Regions from separate parts of the Alteromonas sp. DYW1 genome, predicted to be linked through region 1. Evidence: predicted binding sites of a transcription regulator. Region 1 holds the regulator's gene; each other region holds the start of a gene.
What was found. The regulator sigma-54, encoded in region 1, starts transcription at its own class of promoters, with help from an activator protein. The targets are predictions, from matches to a motif close to GTTGGCACGNNNNTNGNNT.
Positions count from the first base shown of each region.

Region 2: the regulator sigma-54 is predicted to act here: its motif matches at 3,021-3,039, upstream of glnA (glutamate--ammonia ligase).
Region 3: the regulator sigma-54 is predicted to act here: its motif matches at 2,362-2,380, upstream of AC121Z_RS12385 (DUF3192 domain-containing protein).
Region 4: the regulator sigma-54 is predicted to act here: its motif matches at 3,286-3,304, upstream of AC121Z_RS01735 (PEP-CTERM sorting domain-containing protein).

Region 1 covers NZ_CM186038.1:711,295-716,880, reverse strand. Annotated here, with positions in the region: gene rapZ (RNase adapter RapZ) at 1-568, opposite strand, end outside; gene ptsN (PTS IIA-like nitrogen regulatory protein PtsN) at 606-1,049, opposite strand; gene hpf (ribosome hibernation promoting factor) at 1,094-1,381, opposite strand; gene AC121Z_RS03275 (RNA polymerase factor sigma-54) at 1,409-2,890, opposite strand; gene lptB (LPS export ABC transporter ATP-binding protein) at 2,962-3,687, opposite strand; gene lptA (lipopolysaccharide transport periplasmic protein LptA) at 3,687-4,286, opposite strand; gene lptC (LPS export ABC transporter periplasmic protein LptC) at 4,288-4,860, opposite strand; gene kdsC (3-deoxy-manno-octulosonate-8-phosphatase KdsC) at 4,857-5,411, opposite strand; gene AC121Z_RS03250 (KpsF/GutQ family sugar-phosphate isomerase) at 5,411-5,586, opposite strand, start outside.
Region 2 covers NZ_CM186038.1:2,967,259-2,972,844, reverse strand. Annotated here, with positions in the region: gene glnL (nitrogen regulation protein NR(II)) at 1-813, opposite strand, end outside; gene AC121Z_RS13345 (DUF4124 domain-containing protein) at 960-1,475, opposite strand; gene glnA (glutamate--ammonia ligase) at 1,552-2,961, opposite strand; gene typA (translational GTPase TypA) at 3,451-5,286, shown strand; gene AC121Z_RS13330 (SemiSWEET transporter) at 5,455-5,586, shown strand, end outside.
Region 3 covers NZ_CM186038.1:2,757,297-2,762,882, forward strand. Annotated here, with positions in the region: gene AC121Z_RS12370 (DUF3549 family protein) at 1-156, shown strand, start outside; gene AC121Z_RS12375 (DUF3301 domain-containing protein) at 153-458, shown strand; gene AC121Z_RS12380 (GNAT family N-acetyltransferase) at 1,158-1,799, opposite strand; gene AC121Z_RS12385 (DUF3192 domain-containing protein) at 1,945-2,313, opposite strand; gene AC121Z_RS12390 (hypothetical protein) at 2,641-2,979, shown strand; gene syd (SecY-interacting protein) at 2,980-3,522, opposite strand; gene queF (NADPH-dependent 7-cyano-7-deazaguanine reductase QueF) at 3,590-4,432, shown strand; gene AC121Z_RS12405 (GGDEF domain-containing protein) at 4,523-5,586, shown strand, end outside.
Region 4 covers NZ_CM186038.1:377,628-383,213, reverse strand. Annotated here, with positions in the region: gene AC121Z_RS01745 (tetratricopeptide repeat protein) at 1-170, opposite strand, end outside; gene AC121Z_RS01740 (tetratricopeptide repeat-containing sulfotransferase family protein) at 235-1,893, opposite strand; gene AC121Z_RS01735 (PEP-CTERM sorting domain-containing protein) at 2,060-3,211, opposite strand; gene AC121Z_RS01730 (cation:proton antiporter) at 3,509-5,314, shown strand; gene AC121Z_RS01725 (YfcC family protein) at 5,451-5,586, shown strand, end outside.

The sequences.
Region 1 (5,586 bases):
GGGGGTTAGGTAAAAACCGGGCATCGAAAACGTAATCGGCATCTTTGGGAATACCATATTTGAAGCCAAAACTCTCGAAGACCAAAACCAAACGAGAACTCTTTTTTCCCAACACTCGCTCACGGATCAATTCAGCTAGCTGATGGACGGATAGTTTGTCAGTGTCCAGATAGAGATCAGCGCGTTCAGCAATTGGAGCAAGTAACTGTTTTTCGGCAATGATGGCGTCTGAGAGTGAACGATTTTCCTTTGACAGTGGATGTAAACGTCGGGTTTCACTGAAGCGTTTAACTAGCTCATCATCGCTGGCGTCTAAATAGATGACGTTCATGTCCCATGCGTCAGGGAGATAATTAAGAATTTCTACAAGTTCATTGGGATCTTTTGGCAAGTTGCGAACATCAATGCTTACCGCGACAAGGTCATACTCATCGACCACGGCATGTGTCAGGGTGGGGAGTAGATTGACGGGTATATTATCAACACAATAGTAACCTAAATCTTCCAGTGCACGTAGCGCAATTGATTTCCCTGAGCCACTGCGACCGCTGACAATAATAAGTTTCATGTGAACGTATCAATTCCCTTAGATTAATGTGTACAGATTAGGCCAAAGCTTGCAGGATTTCATCACTTGTTTGCGCTTTGCGGATTAATTTAACCCGATCTTTGTCTGCTAACTTCCCAGCAACGCTCGCCAACGTTTGCAAATGGCCGTCAGCTTGATCTTCTGGCACCAGAATAGCAAAGAAAATATCGACGGGTTTATCGTCGATAGCGTCAAAATCGATTGCAGGCTCACTGGTTACTACGATTGCCATAACGTTACTCAAGCCCAACAAGCGACCATGTGGGATAGCAATACCATTGCCGATTCCAGTGCTTCCCATGCGTTCACGTTGCATGAGAGCAGCGAGAACTTTATCTTGGTCAATATCGGGATTATTGTCCGCAGCGAGTTGGCTAATGATTTCTAGAATTCGTTTTTTGCTATTACACTGAACCGCACATTGCGTGCGGTTCGTGCTTAATATTGTTTGTAGGTTCATGGTTTATTAAAAAACTCCAAATCTCCAAGATGGAGAGGACCGCTTTAATGCTTTTTCAGCTTTTCCTTATGCCGGATAACCTGACGATCAAGCTTATCTATCATGCTATCAATCGCTGCATACATATCAGTATCTTCCGATGATGCAAATATCTCCGCACCACTCAGATGCACAGTTGCTTCAGCCTTTTGATTTAACTTTTCCACATTTAATATCACGTGCACGTTGGAAATATGGTCAAAATGTCGTTCCAACTTTGAAAATTTGGTGTCGACGTAATTGCGGAGCGAATCGGTAATATCAACGTGGTGACCAGTTAAGTTAATTTGCATATATCGTCTTCCTTCTTGTTCGAGCTATTAGAGTAAACTCTTACGTTGATTGGACGGGGGAATCGCGAGCGATTCACGGTATTTTGCTATTGTCCGACGGGCCACTTGTATACCTTGGTCCGCCAACAATTGAGCAATCTTGCTATCACTCAGTGGCTTGCTCGGTTTTTCGGCTGCCACCAGCTTCTTAATTAATGCACGTATCGCCGTAGAGGAGCATTCGCCACCCCCGTCAGTCGCAACGTGACTAGAAAAAAAGTATTTCAGTTCAAAAATGCCGCGCGGGGTGTGCATATATTTTTGCGTTGTTACCCGTGAAATGGTTGACTCATGCATATCTACCATTTCAGCCACGTCATTTAACACCATGGGTTTCATCATTTCTGGCCCATGCTCAAAAAAGCCAATTTGCTGCTGCACGATACAGTTAGCCACCTTTAATAATGTTTCATTGCGGCTTTCTAAACTCTTTATGAACCACTTAGCTTCTTGCATATGCGAACGAATAAATTGCGAATCGCTGCTGTTGCGCGCGTTGCGACTCATGGCAGCATATTGCTGGTTTATACTTAGTTTAGGCAAACTGTCTGGATTTAGCTCGACATTCCAGCGACCATTTTTCTTACTGACTGATACATCCGGAATAACGTATTCTGGCTCCTTCGTAATCAGCGCACTGCCTGGACGCGGATTAAGCGTTTGCAATAAGCGTAGTGCCTCTCTTAGCTCTTCTTCCTTTAGTCTGCTTTTGCGCATCAAAGTTCGATAGTCTTTACTGCTTAACAGATCAGAAAATTCGATGAGAATTTGCTTGGCTTCTGCTACCCAAGGAGTGTCAGGCGCAAACTGGTTAAGTTGGACTAACAAGCATTCCTGCGGTGTGCGAGAGCCAGAGCCGATAGGATCAAACATTTGAATGCGTTTCAGCACACACAAGACTTCATCTTCTTCAACCTGCTCGTCCGTTACGTCATCATTCACACTGGCGAGAATATCTTCAACTGTGCAGGTTAAATAACCTGATTCGTCAATCGAATCGATGATTGCAATGGCGATGGCGCGATCGACTTCGCTAAAAGGAGTCAAGTCCATCTGCCACAGCAAATGGTCCTGTATATTGTCGGTGGTTTCCCCCTGAAAAACCTGGTCATCATCACTACTTGAAGACATTGGTGCTGGTGCCGATGAAGCACTGTAGTATTCATCCCAAGTACTATCGATGGGCAACTCATCCGGCAAATCGGCCTTTTCAAGCGCATCACCACTTTCAAGTGAATCATCACTGGAATTCGCCGTTGGCTCTTCCTTTTCCTTACTATTGGTCTGCAGATCACTGTTGCTGTCTGGCTCGTGAACCTCTTCTAACTCGAGTAATGGATTAGAATCAAGCGCCTCTTGGATTTCGGTTTGTAAGTCGAGCGTCGATAACTGCAGCAGTTTGATTGCTTGCTGCAACTGCGGCGTCATCGTAAGTTGTTGACTGAATTTAAGCTGTAACGAGGGCTTCATTTATTGCTCTTTACTTCCCACACCATGTGTTGACGAACTCTGCTTTGCACAAATTATTATCGTTAGGTTAACTATAGCCTGAATTGCTCGCCGAGGTATACATCTCTCACTTTTTGATTTGCTAAAACCTCGTCTGCCGTACCTGCAGCGATTAACTCTCCATGACTAACAATGTACGCTTTCTCACAAACATCAAGGGTTTCACGGACGTTATGGTCAGTTATCAAAACACCGATACCGCGCTCGCACAGGTGCTGAATAATTTTTTTAATGTCGTTGACCGAGATAGGATCAACTCCAGCAAACGGTTCATCAAGCAAGATAAATTGTGGGTTGGCGGCCAGAGCTCTGGCAATTTCAACTCGGCGTCTCTCCCCCCCCGACAAGCTCATTCCAAGACTGTTGCGAATATGATTAATATTAAATTCGTCGAGCAATGCATCTGCCTCTTGCTCCCGCTGAATAGTGGTTAATTCTTTGCGAGTCTGCAAAATAGCCATGATATTTTCGAGCACCGTTAATTTACGGAAAATCGATGCTTCTTGCGGTAAATAGCCGATACCTTGACGCGCCCGCTCATGCATGGGCAACAAAGTGAGTTCAGATTGGTCAATATAAATCCGCCCATGATCCAATGGCACTAGCCCCACAATCATATAAAACGTGGTTGTTTTACCGGCACCGTTAGGCCCCAGCAGGCCGACGATTTGACCGCTATCAACGCTGAGACTAACGTCTCTAACAACTTGTCTGGACTTATAAGATTTCGCTAAGTTCTGCGCGATCAGCGTAGCCATTATCGCGGCTCTTCCTGTTGCGGTTGCTCTTCTTCTGGCTCGTCGTCTTGCAGATCTTTAAACGTTTCTGGGCGAAATACGGTGGTAACCCGGCGCTCTTCATCGTTATCATTGCTTTGCGCAAGTAGCTGCTCTTTCTCCATATCAAATTGGATCAAATCACCTTGTACCATACTGCTGTCGCGCACCAACTGTGCTGAACCATCTAAGGTAATGGCGCGTGACGATACAGCATAAGTAATTGAATTCGCCTGCGCCGTTACTCGACTGCCATCATCCATATTTTGCGCGTACATTGCGGGGCGCCCACGTGCGATAAATATTTCGCGACCTTCACCTTCTGTGGCAATAACTTCAACCTCATCCGCATGAATTTCCATCGACCCCTGGGTAATATGAACATCATCCTTAAAAATAGAGGTTTTATTTTTACCATCGACAAACTGGCTTTTTGCATCCACTTTGATTGGTTGACTAAAGTCAGACTGCCCTGCCCACACGAATGTAGCAAACACGCCGTAGCCGAGAATCAAAATACTACGATAAACGGCTGTAAAAATCGGGGTCTGACTAATGCTATTAAAAAGGTTACGCAGCATACTAGAGGGCCTTGTTCGTGGGTGAATATACAGTCTGGACATGCTGTTGTAATTCATAAGTCTTATTCGTGAGATCCGCATTCAATCCATCGCTCTGTATTTGGTAATCCTCACCAATGATGGTGACTGCTTGATCAGATGTCATTATTTTAGTCGTTAAGTCTATTTGAAGGAACTCCGTTGCAATAGTTTTTACGAATTCCTCGTCATTCAGACTCCGAATGGTCACATTTCGTTCAAGTTGAATGCGATTGTCGTCATACAAGGTGCCTTCTTCAGCCGTTACCTGCCAGGGCGTATCCTCATCGTCCATGTAAATGGTATATTGTGGTTGCTTAAAGTAAACAAAACCAAGCTGTTCGAAGTGCTCCATTTGTTGGGCAAATATGCGGTGGCTAAGCTTACCCGATTCATCGTAGATTGCACTGCGTAAGTTTTTTGCTTGATAGGTCGGTTTATAAGCGTCTTCTTCATTTTCTACCGTGGTCACTGAATCTTCCTTTAACCACGTTGGGATGTAGGTAGCTAGGGCAAGGATAAACAACGCCGAGATACTATATCCAAGCCGATTCACACGCTAGCTCCGGTAAAATTATCCAGTTGTCCATGAATTTGCAAGAGCACATCGCAAACTTCTCGCACCGCGCCAAAACCACCGCGAGCAGATGTTGTCCAGCGCGCTTGCTGGGTAACTAGTGGATGAGCATCCGCAACCGCAATCGGCACCGCACTGAGTGCAAACATCCCTAAATCTGGTACGTCATCACCGATTGCAGCGACTTGCTCTGCAGTGAAATTTGTCACCTCAAGGATTTCTTGTAGTGCCTGCGCTTTGTTCTCTTGCCCTTGCACAATAAAATTGGTGTTTAATGCCTGCATCCGCTGGGCCACGATTCTCGACTCGCGCCCAGTAATTACCGCAGTTCTAATGCCTATCCGTTGCAATGCTTTAAAGCCAAAACCATCGCGGGTATGGAAGGCTTTCAGTTCTTCGCCTTGATTGCCCAGATAGATACGCCCATCCGAAAACACCCCGTCGATATCACAGACTAACAATCGCACTTGACTGAGTGCCGTGTAAACGTCACTTGGCAGCGTACCGTACAAGGTTTCAATTTGCTTCATTACAATACTCCAGCCATTAGCAGCATGTGCATGTTAAAGGCACCGACTGGCTTTCGTTCGCTGTCCACCGCAAACATAGCACTGATCTTATACTGTTCCATTAAGTTTAAAGCGTTCACAGCCAGTGTTCCTGGGGCAACCGTGACTCCGTCTTTGGTCATAACCTCGCCAACGG
Region 2 (5,586 bases), 1.6 Mb from region 1:
TCTTTCAATGCGGGTGATCAGCTGGATAGTAGGCTCAGGTGTATTGGATTCATGCAGGGCTTGTTGAGCATTTCTAACAATATTCAATAATGCTTGCTCAATCATATGTGGATCGATCAGGAGATCTGGAATGCTCGGGTCATAGTCTCTGACTAAGCGCGCGGAATAGACCTCATCGGCGCTAACGAGTGTTCTCACGCGTTCAATAGACTGATGTAAATTGCATACATGCAAACGCGGCAGTGTATTTGGACCTAATAACCGATCAACCAAACTGCGCAAGCGATCCGCTTGTTCGATGATCATAGCCGTAAACTCTGAGTATTCTGGATTGTTCAGCGAACGACTGAGTAGTTGCGCTGCACCACGAATGCCTCCTAACGGGTTTTTGATTTCATGCGCCAGCCCCCGGATTAGCTCTCGTGCTGCATGCTGTTGCGCATGTTGTTGAGTTTCTTGGGAAATTCGCTTTTGCTTGTCAATCTGACGTACTTCAAACATCAAGTACGCATTATCTTGCGCAGCGATGCCTGTTACCGTGATATCAGCAAGTACATAGCGTTGGTCGCGAAAGCATAGCTGGATCTCGTTCTCAGTAAATTCTTCGCTTTCAGTTAACGCTCGCAATAAGCGACTTTCGTCAATGCTTCGGTTGAGGAAATAGTCGCGTAAGTCGCTCCCGACCAATTGATTCAAACTTCTTTCAAATAATTTTTGTGCTGCGAAGTTACAGAACTGGATAATGAAGCCGTCATCAATAATGACGACTGCAGTATTCAGATTGTCTAACAACTTATGCGCTTCAAAATTCACTTCTGCTCACCAATCAATTGCACAAAAATGGTGCAATAGCAGTTTAACTTGCAATCCATGGGTGCACAACTTAAACACCGAACGTTGGTCAGCGCACTTAAATAAGGCTCTCGCCCCAATAATGTGCTGCTGTAGACCTGTTTATCTTATTGTTTTGGATTGATAAGTGCAGACGCCTGATGCATGAACAGGGTTTGCGAAGGAGACGATGCAAGGACCTTGCCTTTATTATCAACAAACTGAACTTTAAAACGGTGTTGGCCGCGGACGACGCCTGATAGTTCAAACAAGCCCGATGGACTCTCCCCCACAACGTTGCCATCAAAGAGTAATTGATAAGTGCCTGGAGCAGTCGGCGTGAGCTGTGCAGCTATCGATAACTGACCGTTGTTATCTCGCAAAGTCGCCTTGTCCTCTGGTGTGGTGATTTGTAACTGATAATCGATTTGACTGTCCTGCGCCGGCTTTGGCGTTGCTCCCGCTGCAGGTTTTGCTAGGGGGGCACTGGTATTCACTTTATTCAAGCGGACAGGTGTGCTTCCCGGCACCGGTTGGTCGGTATAGGTGACTGTACCATCGGCAGCAACCACTTTGTATACCGTCTGTGCAAGTGTATTAAAGGACAACACAGCGGTAAGAATACAGATTAATAGTTTATTCATCACACTTAAGTGTAGAGTGATTTACAAAAATAAAAAAGCCCGCACTTAGCGGGCTAGGTATATCAATCGATAAGTATTACACGCTGTAGTACATATCAAACTCAACAGGGTGAGTTGTCATGTTCAACGTTTCTACTTCAGCCGCTTTAAGTTCAATGTAAGCATCGATCATATCGTCGGTCATTACACCACCCGCTTTTAAGAAGTCACGGTCATTACTGAGTGCTTCTAGGGCTTGTTCCAGTGAACTGGCCACGGTTGGGATTTCCGCCGCTTCTTCTGGTGGTAAGTCATATAAGTCCTTATCCATAGAATCACCAGGATGGATCTTATTCTTAATCCCATCAAGTCCAGCCATCAACATTGCGGTAAATGCAAGGTAAGGGTTGGCCGTTGGGTCAGGGAAGCGAACTTCAATACGACGAGCTTTATCGCTAGTTACGTAAGGAATACGAATCGACGCGGAACGGTTACGAGCAGAGTATGCCAACATCACTGGCGCTTCAAACCCAGGAACTAGACGCTTGTATGAGTTAGTTGAAGCATTAGTGAATGCATTGATGGCGCGCGCATGCTTGATGATACCGCCAATGTAGTACAGAGCTTCATCAGACAAGCCTGCATATTTGTCACCGGCGAAGATGTTCTTGCCATCTTTGCTGATTGATTGGTGGCAGTGCATACCAGAACCGTTATCACCAACGAGTGGCTTCGGCATAAACGTTGCTGTTTGCCCATAGGCATTCGCAACATTATGTATAACGTACTTGTACACTTGGATTTCGTCTGCCTTAGTCACCAATGTATTGAACTGACAAGCAATTTCATTTTGGCCAGCCGTTGCAACTTCATGGTGATGTGCTTCGACAACTAAGCCCATTTCTTCCATAACTAAACACATTGCCGCGCGAGTATCATGTGCTGAATCTACTGGTGGGACAGGGAAGTAACCACCTTTTACGCCTGGACGGTGAGCCAGGTTACCACCTTCAAAATCCGCACCGGAGTTCCATTTTGCTTCTTCTGAATCAATTTTGTAGAACGAACCCGCCATATCTGTGTGGAACTTGACGTCATCAAACAAGAAGAACTCTGGCTCAGGGCCGAAGAACGCAGCGTCACCAATCCCTGTCGATTTTAAGTATTCTTCTGCACGACGCGCCACTGAGCGTGGATCACGCTCGTAACCTTGCATGGTTGAAGGCTCGAGAATGTCACAACGAATATTCACTTGAGTTTCTTCTGCAAATGGGTCCAATACTGCACTGGTAGGGTCTGGCATCAGGATCATGTCTGACTCGTTGATACCTTTCCAACCTGCAATTGATGAGCCATCAAACATTTTGCCTTCTTCAAAAAACTCTTCATCGACTTGATGGGTTGGGATAGAAACGTGCTGTTCTTTACCTTTTGTGTCGGTAAAGCGTAAATCAACGAATTTCGCTTCGCTTTCTTTGATTAATTCTAAGGCCTTTGCTACTGACATGGTGTCCTCCAGGTTATAGGCGTTAATTTATAAAGTACAAAACTCTTTGGTCATTCGCACTGCGATATTCATGCCATGACATAATGGCCGGTCTAACCCGCATTGCTACATTCAAATTTATTCTCTGCCTTCTTGCGATGCACCAAAATGATGCAATCGTGCATTGTCTTGGTGCTTTTGAGCGTTGCGGGCTGCTAGTTAATGAGTCCTAGCATAGTCGTTAATTGCCAGATGTGTAAAACTTTAATCAGATTAATTGGGCAGATTCGGTTTTTGCTTAAGTTGATGGGGCAGTTTGGCTATTCTTGCGGGTCAGGTGTGTGTTTGCCAGAAGCTAAACCATAAAAAATTAGCTCAGTTGTTTAAATCTTCATCGCAATATCGCGCAGAAATCTGTACAATCCGCGCTCTTTAACTTACTGGCACATCCATTGCGTTTAGCGAAGGTAACAGTAAGGTGTTTTTCAGCCCTTTTTTTGGCATTAGGTAATGAACAAGACTGACATTAGCAAATTACGCAATATTGCGATTATTGCCCACGTTGACCATGGTAAAACGACTTTGGTTGATAAACTTCTCCAGCAATCCGGAACCTTAGAAGGTCGTGGTGAAGCGCAAGAACGCGTAATGGACTCCAATGATATTGAGAAAGAGCGCGGGATTACTATTCTTGCCAAGAATACGGCAATCAACTGGAATGATTACCGTATCAATATTGTTGACACTCCCGGACACGCCGATTTTGGTGGTGAAGTAGAACGGGTAATGTCGATGGCTGACAGTGTATTGCTGCTTGTCGATGCGCAAGAAGGGCCTATGCCACAAACGCGTTTCGTAACCCAAAAGGCCTTTGCTCAGGGTTTAAAGCCAATTGTGGTCATTAACAAAATTGATAAGCCGGGTGCTCGTCCTGATTGGGTAATGGATCAAGTTTTTGATTTGTTTGATAATTTGGGTGCTACCGACGAACAGTTAGATTTTCAGGTGGTGTATGCGTCTGCGTTGAATGGTTGGGCGTCAATGGATGCTGACGATCCGGCAACTGATATGACGGCATTGTTTGAAACTATCGTTGATAAAGTAGAGCCGCCAGCCGCAGACCCAGAAGGCGCGTTCCAAATGCAAATTTCTCAGCTCGACTACAACAGCTATGTTGGTGTTATCGGGGTTGGGCGGGTAACTCGTGGTACGGTGAAATCGAACCAGCAGGTCACAATTGTCGGCGCTGACGGCAAAAAACGTAACGGTAAAGTAGGTCAAGTCCTTGGCTATTTGGGGCTTGAGCGTCATGAAGTTGAATCAGCTTCTGCGGGCGACATTATTGCGATCACGGGTCTTGGCGAGTTAAAAATTTCCGATACCGTGTGTGACATCAATACGGTTGAAGCCTTACCGCCCCTGTCAGTAGATGAACCCACAGTAACCATGACTTTCCAAGTGAATACGTCGCCTTTTGCTGGTAAAGAAGGTAAATACGTGACGTCACGTAATATCTTGGAACGTTTACATGCTGAACTTGTTCACAACGTTGCGTTACGCGTAGAAGAAACCACTGATCCGGATAAATTTCGCGTATCAGGCCGCGGTGAATTGCACTTGGGTATCTTGATTGAGAACATGCGTCGTGAAGGCTATGAATTAGCGGTTTCACGCCCAGAGGTGATTTTACGCGATGTAGATGGTGAGGTGCATGAGCCTTATGAAACCCTAACTATCGACTGTGAAGAGCAACATCAAGGTTCGATTATGGAACAGCTGGGTATGCGGAAAGCTGAGCTGAAAGACATGTCGCCCGATGGTAAAGGCCGTGTCCGTCTTGACTTTGTCATTCCAAGTCGCGGGTTAATTGGTTTCCAAACCGAATTTATGACACTAACGTCAGGCTCTGGTTTGTTGTACCACACGTTTGACCATTATGGGCCGCATAAAGGTGGCAATATTGGGCAGCGTAAGAATGGCGTTTTAATTGCTAATGCACCAGGTAAGGCGTTGACCAACGCATTGTTTAACCTGCAAGAACGCGGGCGCTTATTCATTGGTCACGGCGTTGAGGTATATGAAGGCATGATCATAGGTATTCATAGCCGCGACAACGACCTAACCGTTAATGCTTTGAAAGGTAAGCAGTTAACCAACGTACGAGCTGCTGGTACTGATGAAGCACAAACGCTTGTGCCGCCCATTAAAATGACATTAGAGCAAGCGCTTGAGTTTATTGATGATGACGAATTGGTTGAAGTTACGCCAGAGAGCATCCGTATCCGTAAGAAGCTTTTGACTGAAAACGATCGTAAACGTGCGAGTCGGAGCAAAGATAAAGCATAAAGCGCTTTGCTGAAGTCGTAATAAGAAGCCGTTGATTGTTAGCAATCAACGGTTTTTTTTCGCTCAAATTTAGTGTCAATTAATGGTTGTGTTACGCTCGCGATTACGCAAATGATAGCGTTCATGATCCATTAATTGGTTTTCGGCAACTATTCGTTAGAGACAACTATGGACTTACAATTAATCGGCTACATAGCAGCAATTTGCACTAGTATGTCATTTTTACCACAAGCGATAAAAGTCATTAAAACGCAAGATACTGCGTCTTTGTCCTTATCAATGTATTCGGTTTTTTCCTTT
Region 3 (5,586 bases), 1.8 Mb from region 1:
AGTCCTGAACCGCCCTTTTTCGTCAGTTTATTTGCTGACTTGGTGCAACTGCCTGACATTCGTGCGCAAGTTTTGAATGCAATTAGAAACCCAAACCGGTCAGCCCAGCTGTCAAATGCAATTGGATGGTTGTTTCAACAAAAGCCCGCTACATGAATCTTAATGACTTAATCATCTTGCTAGTGTTGGTTGTGATCGGACTGCAGTTTTGGCAGATCCGAGCCATGACCGAACTCGCCAATCGTTATGCTGCGGGCTATTGCAAGCAACATGGCTTACAACTCGTCAGTGTGGCGCGGGATAAGACGCGAGTTGGCATTTACCGCGGTAGGCCGGTGTGGCAATGCTGGTTTGCTTTCGAATTTTCGGCCAACCGTGAATCGCTAAATCAAGGTTGGTTTTTAATGCAAGGTAAAACTGTCACTAATATTGATGTACCCGCATATCCGATAAATTGACCCCTCCTCGAATGCATGCAGGCTTTGCCTTACAACCTCATTAGGTACGGAATGATTCTTTAATAGGCACGTACCAATCGGGGACAGGTTGAGTAGAGAGATTGGATACACCATTGAGCAGACCATACTAAAAAGTAAAAAGGCGAAGCTAAACAGCTTCGCCTTTCGAATTTCGAGCATCCTTCTCTGCGTTCCTTTGCGACTAAAATCTTCCCGATTAAAATCCTTATACACCCCTTTCCATCTAATCTCACTCTTCCTAAGTGAGCTACTCTTCCTGAGTAGGTCCTTTCCATTATTCCAATAATCCCATTCATCCTTGCAATGGGGGTCTCTTCCTGAGACTGTCCAATCTAATCCACGTCTTCCTGACTCACTCCTTTTAAACAAGTCTTCCTGACTTGCAGCTCTAATCCTTAGAGCGTCCTGAGCTGTCCATATGTCTTCCTGACAAGTCGTGTTTCCTTGTGACGAGTTAAATATACGCGGATAAAAAAAATGTGCTGGGTGTATTTCAATAAGAAAGTGATGAAAAACGTAAGATAAGCTGGGGGAATTTATTAATTATATATTTTTCAATTAGTTATAAATTAACGGTGAGAAGGTTACCGAGTAAAAAAACCTCTATTACCTACGCTCATGTAAGCGATCTCCTACAAAGGATAGACCTGGAGTCAATCACAGGTCTAACCCTAAATATTATTGACTACGTGATCGAAACATTATGTAGCCAGTGATATGGCTGAAAGTAAGTTCTTGAATATGTTCGTAATGCCCACCTTTGAAGAAAGATAAGCACTTAGGAAGAGTCACAAACACCCCCACACCCTGACTTTTTGCGTCTTCAAGCATGACACTATCGATTGCACTCATCAGCACGTGGCCAAGTCCTTGATCCTGATAATCGGGATGCACACCAATAAACGACAGCATGTGATAATTCTCGGCTGGCATGCAAGCTCGCACTTTCTCTTCTTTTTCGATCATTTGCTTGGTGCCTAGAAAGCCTGCCGTTAACAGCATTTTTAAGCGCCAATGCCAATACCGTCCAGCCCCAAAGGCCGCATCAGGGGCAATAAGACAAGCCACCGCAATCAAGCGCTGGTCATCAAATAGGCCGATAATCGGTTGCTTGCCAATCCAAAACGCGTGGAGCTCTTCGCGGATTGCTGAGCGCAACCGATTCTCATAACCCTCGCGTTCAGCTTCAAATATGTCAACAAAAAGCGGGTCGTCAAAATACGCGTTATAAAGAATAGATGCTGCTACTTTAAGATCTTCAGCCGTAAGGTAACTGGCTTTCACTTGTGCGGGGGAAATTTTTACCGCTTGATGGCCCATCGAGTGCTCCTGACACATTGATAACTAACTTGACTAGTTTTCATACACTGGAGCTTTGTTAACAATTTGTAAAGCGGTAAATGTGAAAATTTAGTGGATTATTGCGCTAGCGCAATAAATCAGCGCTAACGCAGGATTTCACCGGTTACAAGTATTCGCGCAGAGCGGTTTCTCCCCACCCAACCAGTTGACCATTTTTGAAGACTAACGGTGTACATTCATCTTTGCTGGTAATGCCATCGCCATGGGAACGCTGAGTACGGTAATATAAAACCCGGAAATCAGAGCCATCACGTTGATAAAACTCATCGAAATCTGCCATTCCCATCCGTGAAGATACTGCTTCTAGCGTCATAGACGTATCTAATCGGCTGATATGACGGCGGTTGTTAGCTTCACGCTTCTCCCAGTCACCTTGATAATAACCATCGCCGTCGCCACCAACAGAAACGACACAACCTGATAAAAACAATGGCGCGCAAAGTGCACAAAGCAGTAATGATTTTTTAAGCATGAGCAATATTCCTTAGTGTTGCTATTAAGTGTTCAATCACAGCGGTGTTTACAAGATGCTTGCCAAATTTTTAACTTATTGTTTTAAATGAAATTTATATAAATATCATGTGAAAGCAATTCATGGCGATGAGTCTGCTTCGCTACTTTTTGGTGGATTTGACGAGGAACGGTGGAAAATCAACCAGCGAACAAGTGAAATTTAGTGTGCATCGAGCAAGCTAATACCGGTTGTATGTAGAGATCTTGATTCAGCTAGTCGCTGAACAACTGGATATGTTATTTTAGCGGCTTAGGTCATTTCTTTTTCTGTAACGAGTTGATTGCAATGATGTCTGCTTTACAACAACTATGCGTAGAACTATATGCGCAAGGATTAGAGCCCAGCTCCAGCCTGCTGCGGGCACGAGCCTTGAGTAAGCCTTCTCTGCCGCAGGCTATCGATGCTATCCGATGGTGGCAACAGCAAGACAAGTCCGCACTGTTGCAACGCTTCCAACTCGCGAATGCTGTGGACGACAGCAACGCAAATACGGTAGAGCCGAATACCACTGCCGTACTTGACCCACAGGCCGCGATAAACGAGGCCCTAAATCGCATCGCTCAGGTAGAACAAGATCTGTCAGACATTAAGCAACTTTTAAAAGGCATTCAACGCGATGCCTAATCATTCTGCCAATGGTTGCAACGTTGCTAAGAACTCAGCCATATCTTGTGCTAATACTTGCTGCGCGGGTTTACCCACTGGCTCAAGCACCACTTGCCCCGAGGCGTTATCTACGCTAACGATGAAATCTTCCTCATCAGTAAGCGCAAAAAATAGTGTTTCGGGTTGCTTTAATTGCCGTTTCATCAGCACATGACCGATTAAATTTTGCTGTAACCGCTCGGCATCATCATCATTCCAGACTTGCAATAAGGTCAATTTCCCCTGTGGCGCTTGGGCTTCAATATGATCGCTGTAATAGCGAGAGAAATAGGCTTTAAACTGCGGGTCCAACGTTAATTCCAGCGCTTGCTCCATGCCCTCAAAACCGCGCGGCTGTTGTTGTAATACCGGCTTCCAGAGCGCCAGTTCACCTGCTGCTACAGACTCCGTTACACACAATGACTGCCAGTCAGGATCAAATTCCGTGCGTTTTTCGTTGGGCAACGCAGTAAACCGCGCAAAAAATTCATCTAATGCCTGATTTAATTTTTTTTCTATCAATGTAAGCTCCTGTGCGATCTGCTGGTATCATACCGCGAAACGCTCAATCGTAGTAAGCATTACCTCTATGACAAAGAAACCTATTGAACAAGACGCCATGCATGCGTTAGTGCTAGGAAAAGCTGTTGATTATCAAGAGCACTACACGCCTGACTTATTACAAGCAGTACCGCGCAGTATAAACCGTGCTGAAATCCAATTAAGTGACGACGCCCTGCCTTTTCGCGGAGTGGATATATGGAACGGTTACGAACTATCCTGGTTAAACCCCAAAGGCAAACCCTGCATTGCTATACTGCAATGCTCAGTGCCGGCCACATCGCCAAATCTCATCGAGAGCAAATCTTTTAAGTTATATTTAAATAGCTTTAATCAATCCAAATTTGCCTCGCAAAACGAGGTGCAGATGATTATTCAGCAAGACTTGAGTGCCTGTGCCGGGCAGCCCGTCGACGTGACCTTAATCTCGCCCCGCGACTTCAATCAAGTTGCCATTCATCCAATGACGGGGAATTGCATCGATGATTTAGATGTTAGCGTTGAGCACTATGATTACGCGCCATCTTTATTACAATATGAAGCTGAACATGGCACTGAAACACTGGTTAGTCATTTGCTTAAATCCAATTGTCTGATCACCAACCAGCCCGATTGGGGCAGTGTCTTAATCCACTATAAAGGTCCAAAGTTAGTCCATGAGGCTTTACTGAAGTACTTGATTTCCTTTCGTCAGCACAATGAATTTCATGAGCAATGTGTCGAACGCATATTCCTCGATATCTATCGTTTATGTAAGCCTGAAAAGCTAACAGTATACGCGCGTTACACTCGACGTGGTGGCTTGGATATCAACCCCTTCCGTTCCAACTTTGAAGCTCCCTACGCAAACTGGCGTCTGGCACGGCAGTAGACATGTAACAAAGATTGTTTAAGCATTGACCTCCGTGTTTTTTCGGGCAATGCTTAGGCTATCGGGTGGACGCGAAACAAGAAGGGTCGCTTGGAGCAGAAACAAATCGAGTCGCTCACAAAACACAATGAGCAACTGGCACAATTTATTATTCGGCTGTCGAAGTTCTATGAAGGTGCGAATAAACAAATTGACCACGAATTGCAGATTTTACGTGGGCATATCTCAGGCAAGCCAAATATCACACTGGCTACAGTAAGTATCGGTAAACTTAATAAGTTACTGATGCAAAATGCTGATAGCCTCAAAAAACAAACATCACAAACCATCAGCCGTTTAGAGTCGGCGATCAAACGCTTACAGGGTGTGGCATCAATTCCGCCTAATTTAAAAAGCGAAACGGCACGGTTTCTTTCCTCGTTAAGCATGCACAGTGGCGATATGTTTGCGTCACTACCGCAATTTGAAAAGGCCATAGGGCTATATCAGCAAGCCTTGGACAATACGCAAACCGAGAATGCCAGCGAGCCACAAGCAAAACCCTCCAAAGCGGAGGCTAAGCAAAGTAACACACCGATAGATGCAGCCTTGCATGCAACCATTAGCAAGGAGTTACAACAACTCATCGAGCCGTACTATCAAAAAAATCCTGGCGACCAGCGTCTCGAGGATGTGCGCAATAAATTAATCAACGGCTTGTCACCGAATCAACTCATGGAATGTTGTCTGATCTTTATTCGCTTGATTGTTAAAGAAGTGATTAAGGAAGCTGGCGTCAATGGCAAAATCGTCGATCAACTTCACCGTTCATTAGTGAAAATGAATAAGGAAGTCACCTCGACCTTGAGTGCGGCACAAGAAAAACTCAACTTGCGCGTCGCACAAGACAATTCTTTGCAAACCCACATTGATGATTTGGGTGAAGTGGTTACCGATTCGAAAGACTTAGAACTCCTCAAGCAACAGGCGCAGCAATACTTAACCAAGATGCAAACGACGCTAAATGAGCGTCAGGAAAGCGATAAAGAAGAGCAGCAAGCGCTAATTAACCTTTTGGAAAACCTCCAGCGCGAACTTAATGCAATGGAAACGCAAACGCTGCAATATCGCAAAAAATTAGCTGACCAACGTGCGCAAGCGCATACCGACCCACT
Region 4 (5,586 bases), 330 kb from region 1:
GGCAGGGAGATACTGTCTAAATTAAAACCATTAAGCACCATATTCTGCCGTTGTAGGAACTGATAGAGCTCCGATTCATTCATATCGTAAATCGGCGCTGGAGTTTCAGTCACTATGCTCGCTCTCGCAATTAACGGTAATAACAGCATTGTGCTAATGATTAAAGCCACGTTAAACCTTATCTTCCTGCGATGCATATAATCTCCTTGATTAACTGTTTTAGGCGTAATTATTTTATGAACTCGCTAGCTTTTCCAAAATAGCTTTGGGCAATTGAGAACGGTATTTTTCACTAAAATTAATACTACTACTATTTACTGAATTTGCTACTTGTGCGTATGAAGCTGTATTACTTTTATACATTAAAGTTGGCTTAATCTTATCTTCACGTTTTGGCGCAGCCCAGCGCAGATCTAAAAAAGTAGATAGCTCTTTAGTCAACCCATTTGCATTGACGATATCCTCATAGCGGACTTCTATTATTGGACTCTCAACGCTCTCCTTCACCTTCTGCCAATGCGACTCAAGGCGAAGATAATGGGCAGTGACATGTTCAAGATCTTTTTGCCAAGGATGCGAATGTGCGAATTGACTAAAATAGCATGACAGGACATTGTCCAATGGGTTCCTTTGCACTTTTATGATGGGAGCGCGAGGAAACAACTGACTCAAAAGGGGCAAACGGACAAGGTTAGTAAGATTTTTATCAATGACATATGCCATTGATGAAGGCGATCCACCTTGTTCATTGATCACATAATACTCTTGTAACGTCTGCCTAATACTAGAAAGAGGTAACTGCGCATTATCTTTCAATTGCCACCAAGCCACACCACAGGTTTCGTAGATTAGCTGTTCTGCTTTCTCCATGGCAACTGACTCGTCCGCATTCGAGCATTGGTATTCTGTGAATATCAACTTCTCGAGTAGGGTGCTGCCACAGCGAGGGAAACCAACGATAAATACCGGAGAAATCATTGGGCCTTCGTCCGCATGCAGGATTGGCCAACGAATTGCGGCTATTTGGTTTAGTTCAGCATCGACGCTTGCTGATTGTAATTGAACCTCTTCACTCGTGAGCTTTATATGCATCCTATCGGCACTAGTAAGCGCCTCTTGCACTCGCCCTGTTGCACGCGCCACTAAAAGTCGCTCTGCCCAAAAATCCGCTGATAAATCATCTGAACCATGGGAAGCGAGTACAACTTCCAGAGATGCCCTAGCTTCGTCAAGACGGTTATTCCGGCGCTGCAAGCGTGAGTAAATAACTGCTACGTTCGGATCGGTGAAATCAGGTGATTTTATCTTGGCGAAGCAATCCTGTGCCTCGGTCAACTGATTATCCCTTTCTAAAAGACTCACACAGGTTAACTGTAATTCAACATCTTCTGAAAACTGTTGACTGGCTTTTTGGGCAAGTGAAGCCGCTTCATGTACTTGGCCTGCGGCAGATAAGGCGGTTATCGCCTGTAAATAATGCTGTTTTATACTAGGTTCTTGGGCAATCAATTGAGTGGCGAATTCCGCTGCTAGTTTATGTTCTTTAGCTTGCAACGCTAAATCAAATACGTGTCTCAGTGTGGGGACCGGCAGAGACGTAGCAGCTGATAGGTGTTTTAGCACTTTCTGAGCACATCGATATTGATGTAATTGCACTGCTAAAGCCGCCAGATTAATACTAAGCTCGGTGATGCGTAAACCCTGTTGATAAGCGCTACGAATAAGTTCAAAACCAATACTTTTTTGGCCACTCTTCCAACTCACTAGCCCTTTATAGTACAGAAAGTAATTATTATTCGAGCAGGTTTTTTCCAAGGCTTTAATGATTGCTCTAACCACTGACGTTTGGTTTTGTTGTAGAGCTCCTTTCAGGTGTAACGTTGCATCTAGCACTGAAATTTTCTTTGCTACTCCACTCCATGGCTTGCTTGATATTTTGAGCTCACAACATTGACTAGTGCGATTTTGGCTTCCACAGTGACGGCATTTCATAGATCAAATCTTACAACATACAAAAAAGGTAGCTTAACGCTACCTTTTTGAATGCTCAATTTTAAACTTACGCTTTACGTTTACGTCTAAACATTGCCAGACCTAGGAGGCCAGCTGCAGCGATTGCCAGAGTACCTGGCTCAGACACGCTAGGATCACGAGGGCGAGTGCTCAGATTAATGGTCACTGTACCTTGGTCAGTCAAAGAACCATCACTAGTACCAAATGTTGCTACATAAGTACCCGCTCCAAAACCACTTGAGTCCCAGTTAAACTGTAGTGTATTAGGATCGAACGTTGAACCGCCGACAGCACCACCTGTGCCAAGGAAAGAGATAAACGACGTTGTTAGTACATCACCCGCATTTGGATCTGTAACCACTAAGGTTTCAGAAATCGTGTCACCCACAAGTGCATTAATGACTACGTCAGTAATCGAAGGTGCTAGGTTTGCGTTTTGCGTATCAACAGTGTCAAACAACCAAACAAATTCTACAGAGCTACCGTCGGTCGCATTAATTTTGCCGCTAAACGCTTCATCCGCGCCGTCATTCGAGCCGTTGTCAGTGTACAACGCCGTATCGGTAGCAGAGATATTAATCTGCCCCGTTGCATCGATATCAAACCCACGCGCCTGAGAGCTCATACCACGCGATAAAAACGTGTCATCATATGTTAGGCCTACACCTACGGCATCTAAGTTGTCAGAATAAGCGCTGCCGCCAATCACTTGCTGCTGGATATTTTCAAGATCAAATTGAATTGGACTGTTGGCGGTGTTGCCGTCCCAAAAAATGGTCGAGGTCGTACCATAACCACCACCAGCATTCGGAACGCCACTTACCCAAGAAGACGATGACCAAGATAATGTATATAAACCAGCACCTGGCAATTGAAGCTCGAAATCTTCATTAATCTCGGCTCGGCGCGAGTCACTCAAATCTTGAGAAATCGCAATATCGCTGATAGATGTGTTGAATGAAGCCCCATCAGAGACAGTCACTATGCCGATACCGGAGTGCGGGAAATTACCAGCAGACGTTCCAGCTTGCAAACGCCAAAAAGACTTTGCGTCAATGGTTAACAGACCATTAGCATCTACACTTGGTACAACCGCAGCACCACGAAAGTGAGTCGCTTGTGCTGTTGAAGCTGCGAAAGCAGACGCCACTGCTGCGGCAACTAAAATCCCAGCTTGTTTATTTATTTTTAAAGTCATCAATCTATTCCTTAATCAATTTACGTGTATTGATGGTGAAAGCAAACACCATCTTTCGCTTGATTTTTATTTACATGCTTGATCCGTGCCAAAACTTAAATAACTGATTTTATTAGATTTTTATGTTGCAAGGTTAACGGAGTGTAAAATAAACTGACGATATTATGTACAAGTTTAATACTCTTGTACCACGTTCATTTCAAGCTAACATAAGCCGACTGTAATCTAATTATTTGCTCAAGGAGTATCTATTGGTCTAAGGTTAGCGGCGTAAATCCGCAGGATAAGGGGAGTCGCTTGGATAATTTGTCGGTCGTTCTGGTCATCGTTGGCTTGTTGTCAATTGGTTGCCAATACCTCGCTTACCGAGTAAAGCTCCCTGCGATCCTGTTTTTGTTACTGGCAGGGATCATTGTCGGTCCTGGCACCGATTTGATCAATGCAGATACGCTGTTTGGTGACTTACTTTTCCCGGTTGTCTCTCTCTCTGTTGCGATAATCCTATTTGAAGGTGCGCTAACGTTAAGATTTTCTGATATTAGTGGCCATGGCGCCATGGTGCGAAACCTTTGCAGTGTCGGCGTTTTTATCACTTGGATAGTCGCCACGCCTACAGCGCATTACGTATTAGGACTCAGTTGGGAATTAGCCGCACTATTTGGGGCGATAGTTACAGTTACCGGTCCAACCGTTATCGTTCCAATGCTGCGCACCGTTAGGCCGTCCGCTAAAATTTCCAATATCCTGCGCTGGGAAGGCATTGTTATCGATCCAATCGGTGCTCTTTTTGCAGTTTTAGTTTTTGAATTTATCTTAGCGCAGCAGGATGCCTTTACCCATACGCTAGTTGCCTTTGGTATCACAATTCTAGTAGGCGGTGTTCTCGGTAGCGCCAGTGGTTATTTGTTGGGCGTTGCGATCCGCAAACAATGGATACCTTATTACTTACAAAACACTGCCGTACTCACACTAATGTTAGCGGCGTTCGCATTTTCCAATGTGTTTGCGCATGAATCAGGACTATTAACCGTCACGATTGCGGGCATGATATTGGCCAACATGCGCAACGTAGATGTCGAGAGTATTCTTGAATTTAAAGAAACGTTGAGTGTGTTACTGATTTCGGCGCTGTTCATATTATTAGCGACGCGGATAGACTTCGCTGCAATTCAGGCCGTGGGCTTAGGTGCCGTCATCGTTATTGCAGCCATTATGTTCATCGCTCGCCCACTTTCAGTGGCAGTTTCTGCGATCGGTACAGGCCTAACCATCAAAGAGCAAGCATTACTGGCGTGGATTGCGCCACGCGGGATAGTCGCCGCTGCGGTCTCAGCGTTGTTTAGTATTAAATTAGAAGCCGCAGGCTACGCAGAAGCTAGTTTAATCGTACCCATGGTGTTTTTAGTGATTATCGCAACCGTGGTGCTGCAAAGTCTCACGGCGTCAACCGTAGCCAATTGGCTGGGCCTGCGTTCCCCTGAGCAAAATGGATTTCTATTATTTGGGGCTAATCACTTTTCTCGCGATTTGGCCCTTGAGCTGGCTAAAAATGAAATCGTCGTTACTGTAGCTGATACTAACTGGGATGCTATCCGACTCGCTCGGATGCAAAACATTAAGACGTATTACGGTAACCCGATGAGCGAACATGCAGAACGTTACTTAGATCTAACCCTTGTTGGCAGCGTCCTGATTTTATCGCCTTATCGTCAGCTCAATCCGTTAGTCACCGTGCACTTTGAGCATGAATTAGGGCGCGATGCGACGGTATTGGGACTGGGTACCAATGATTCTGATAAACCCCAAAGTCATCAAGTGTCAGAAAATTTTGCTCAGAAAATGTGCTTATTTGATGACGGGATCACTTATGCCTTTTTAGCCAGCGCGATGAAGAACGGTGCCGTGTTAAAAACCACTCGGTTGACCGACGAATTCGATTACACAGAATATCGCAATCAATATAAAAATGACGCCATCCCATTAATTTATATCCATGACAACAAAGTTGGTGTTTTCACTTCGCGGGAAACGGTGCATCCCAAAGCGGGCTGGAAGATCATTAGCTTGGTATTAAAAGTTGAAGAACAAATAAAGGTGAGCTGAATTAGGCTGGCGCGTTAATAAGACTCCACTTTAATTAGCAACACTTATTGGTTATTACATTTTGAATATATATGCCTAATAAACCCAATCGGGAAGCTTATCTTCCCCTTAAGTGAGTATCTGGAAACCAAGATCCATGAAAGAAACTTTTAAAGTCCCCCACACCCTTGTTTTATTGCTTTGTATGATGTTTGTGGCCTATCTCGCGACATGGTTGGTACCCCAAGGCTTCTTTGCGACACAAACTCTAGATAACGGACGTGAAGCCGTCA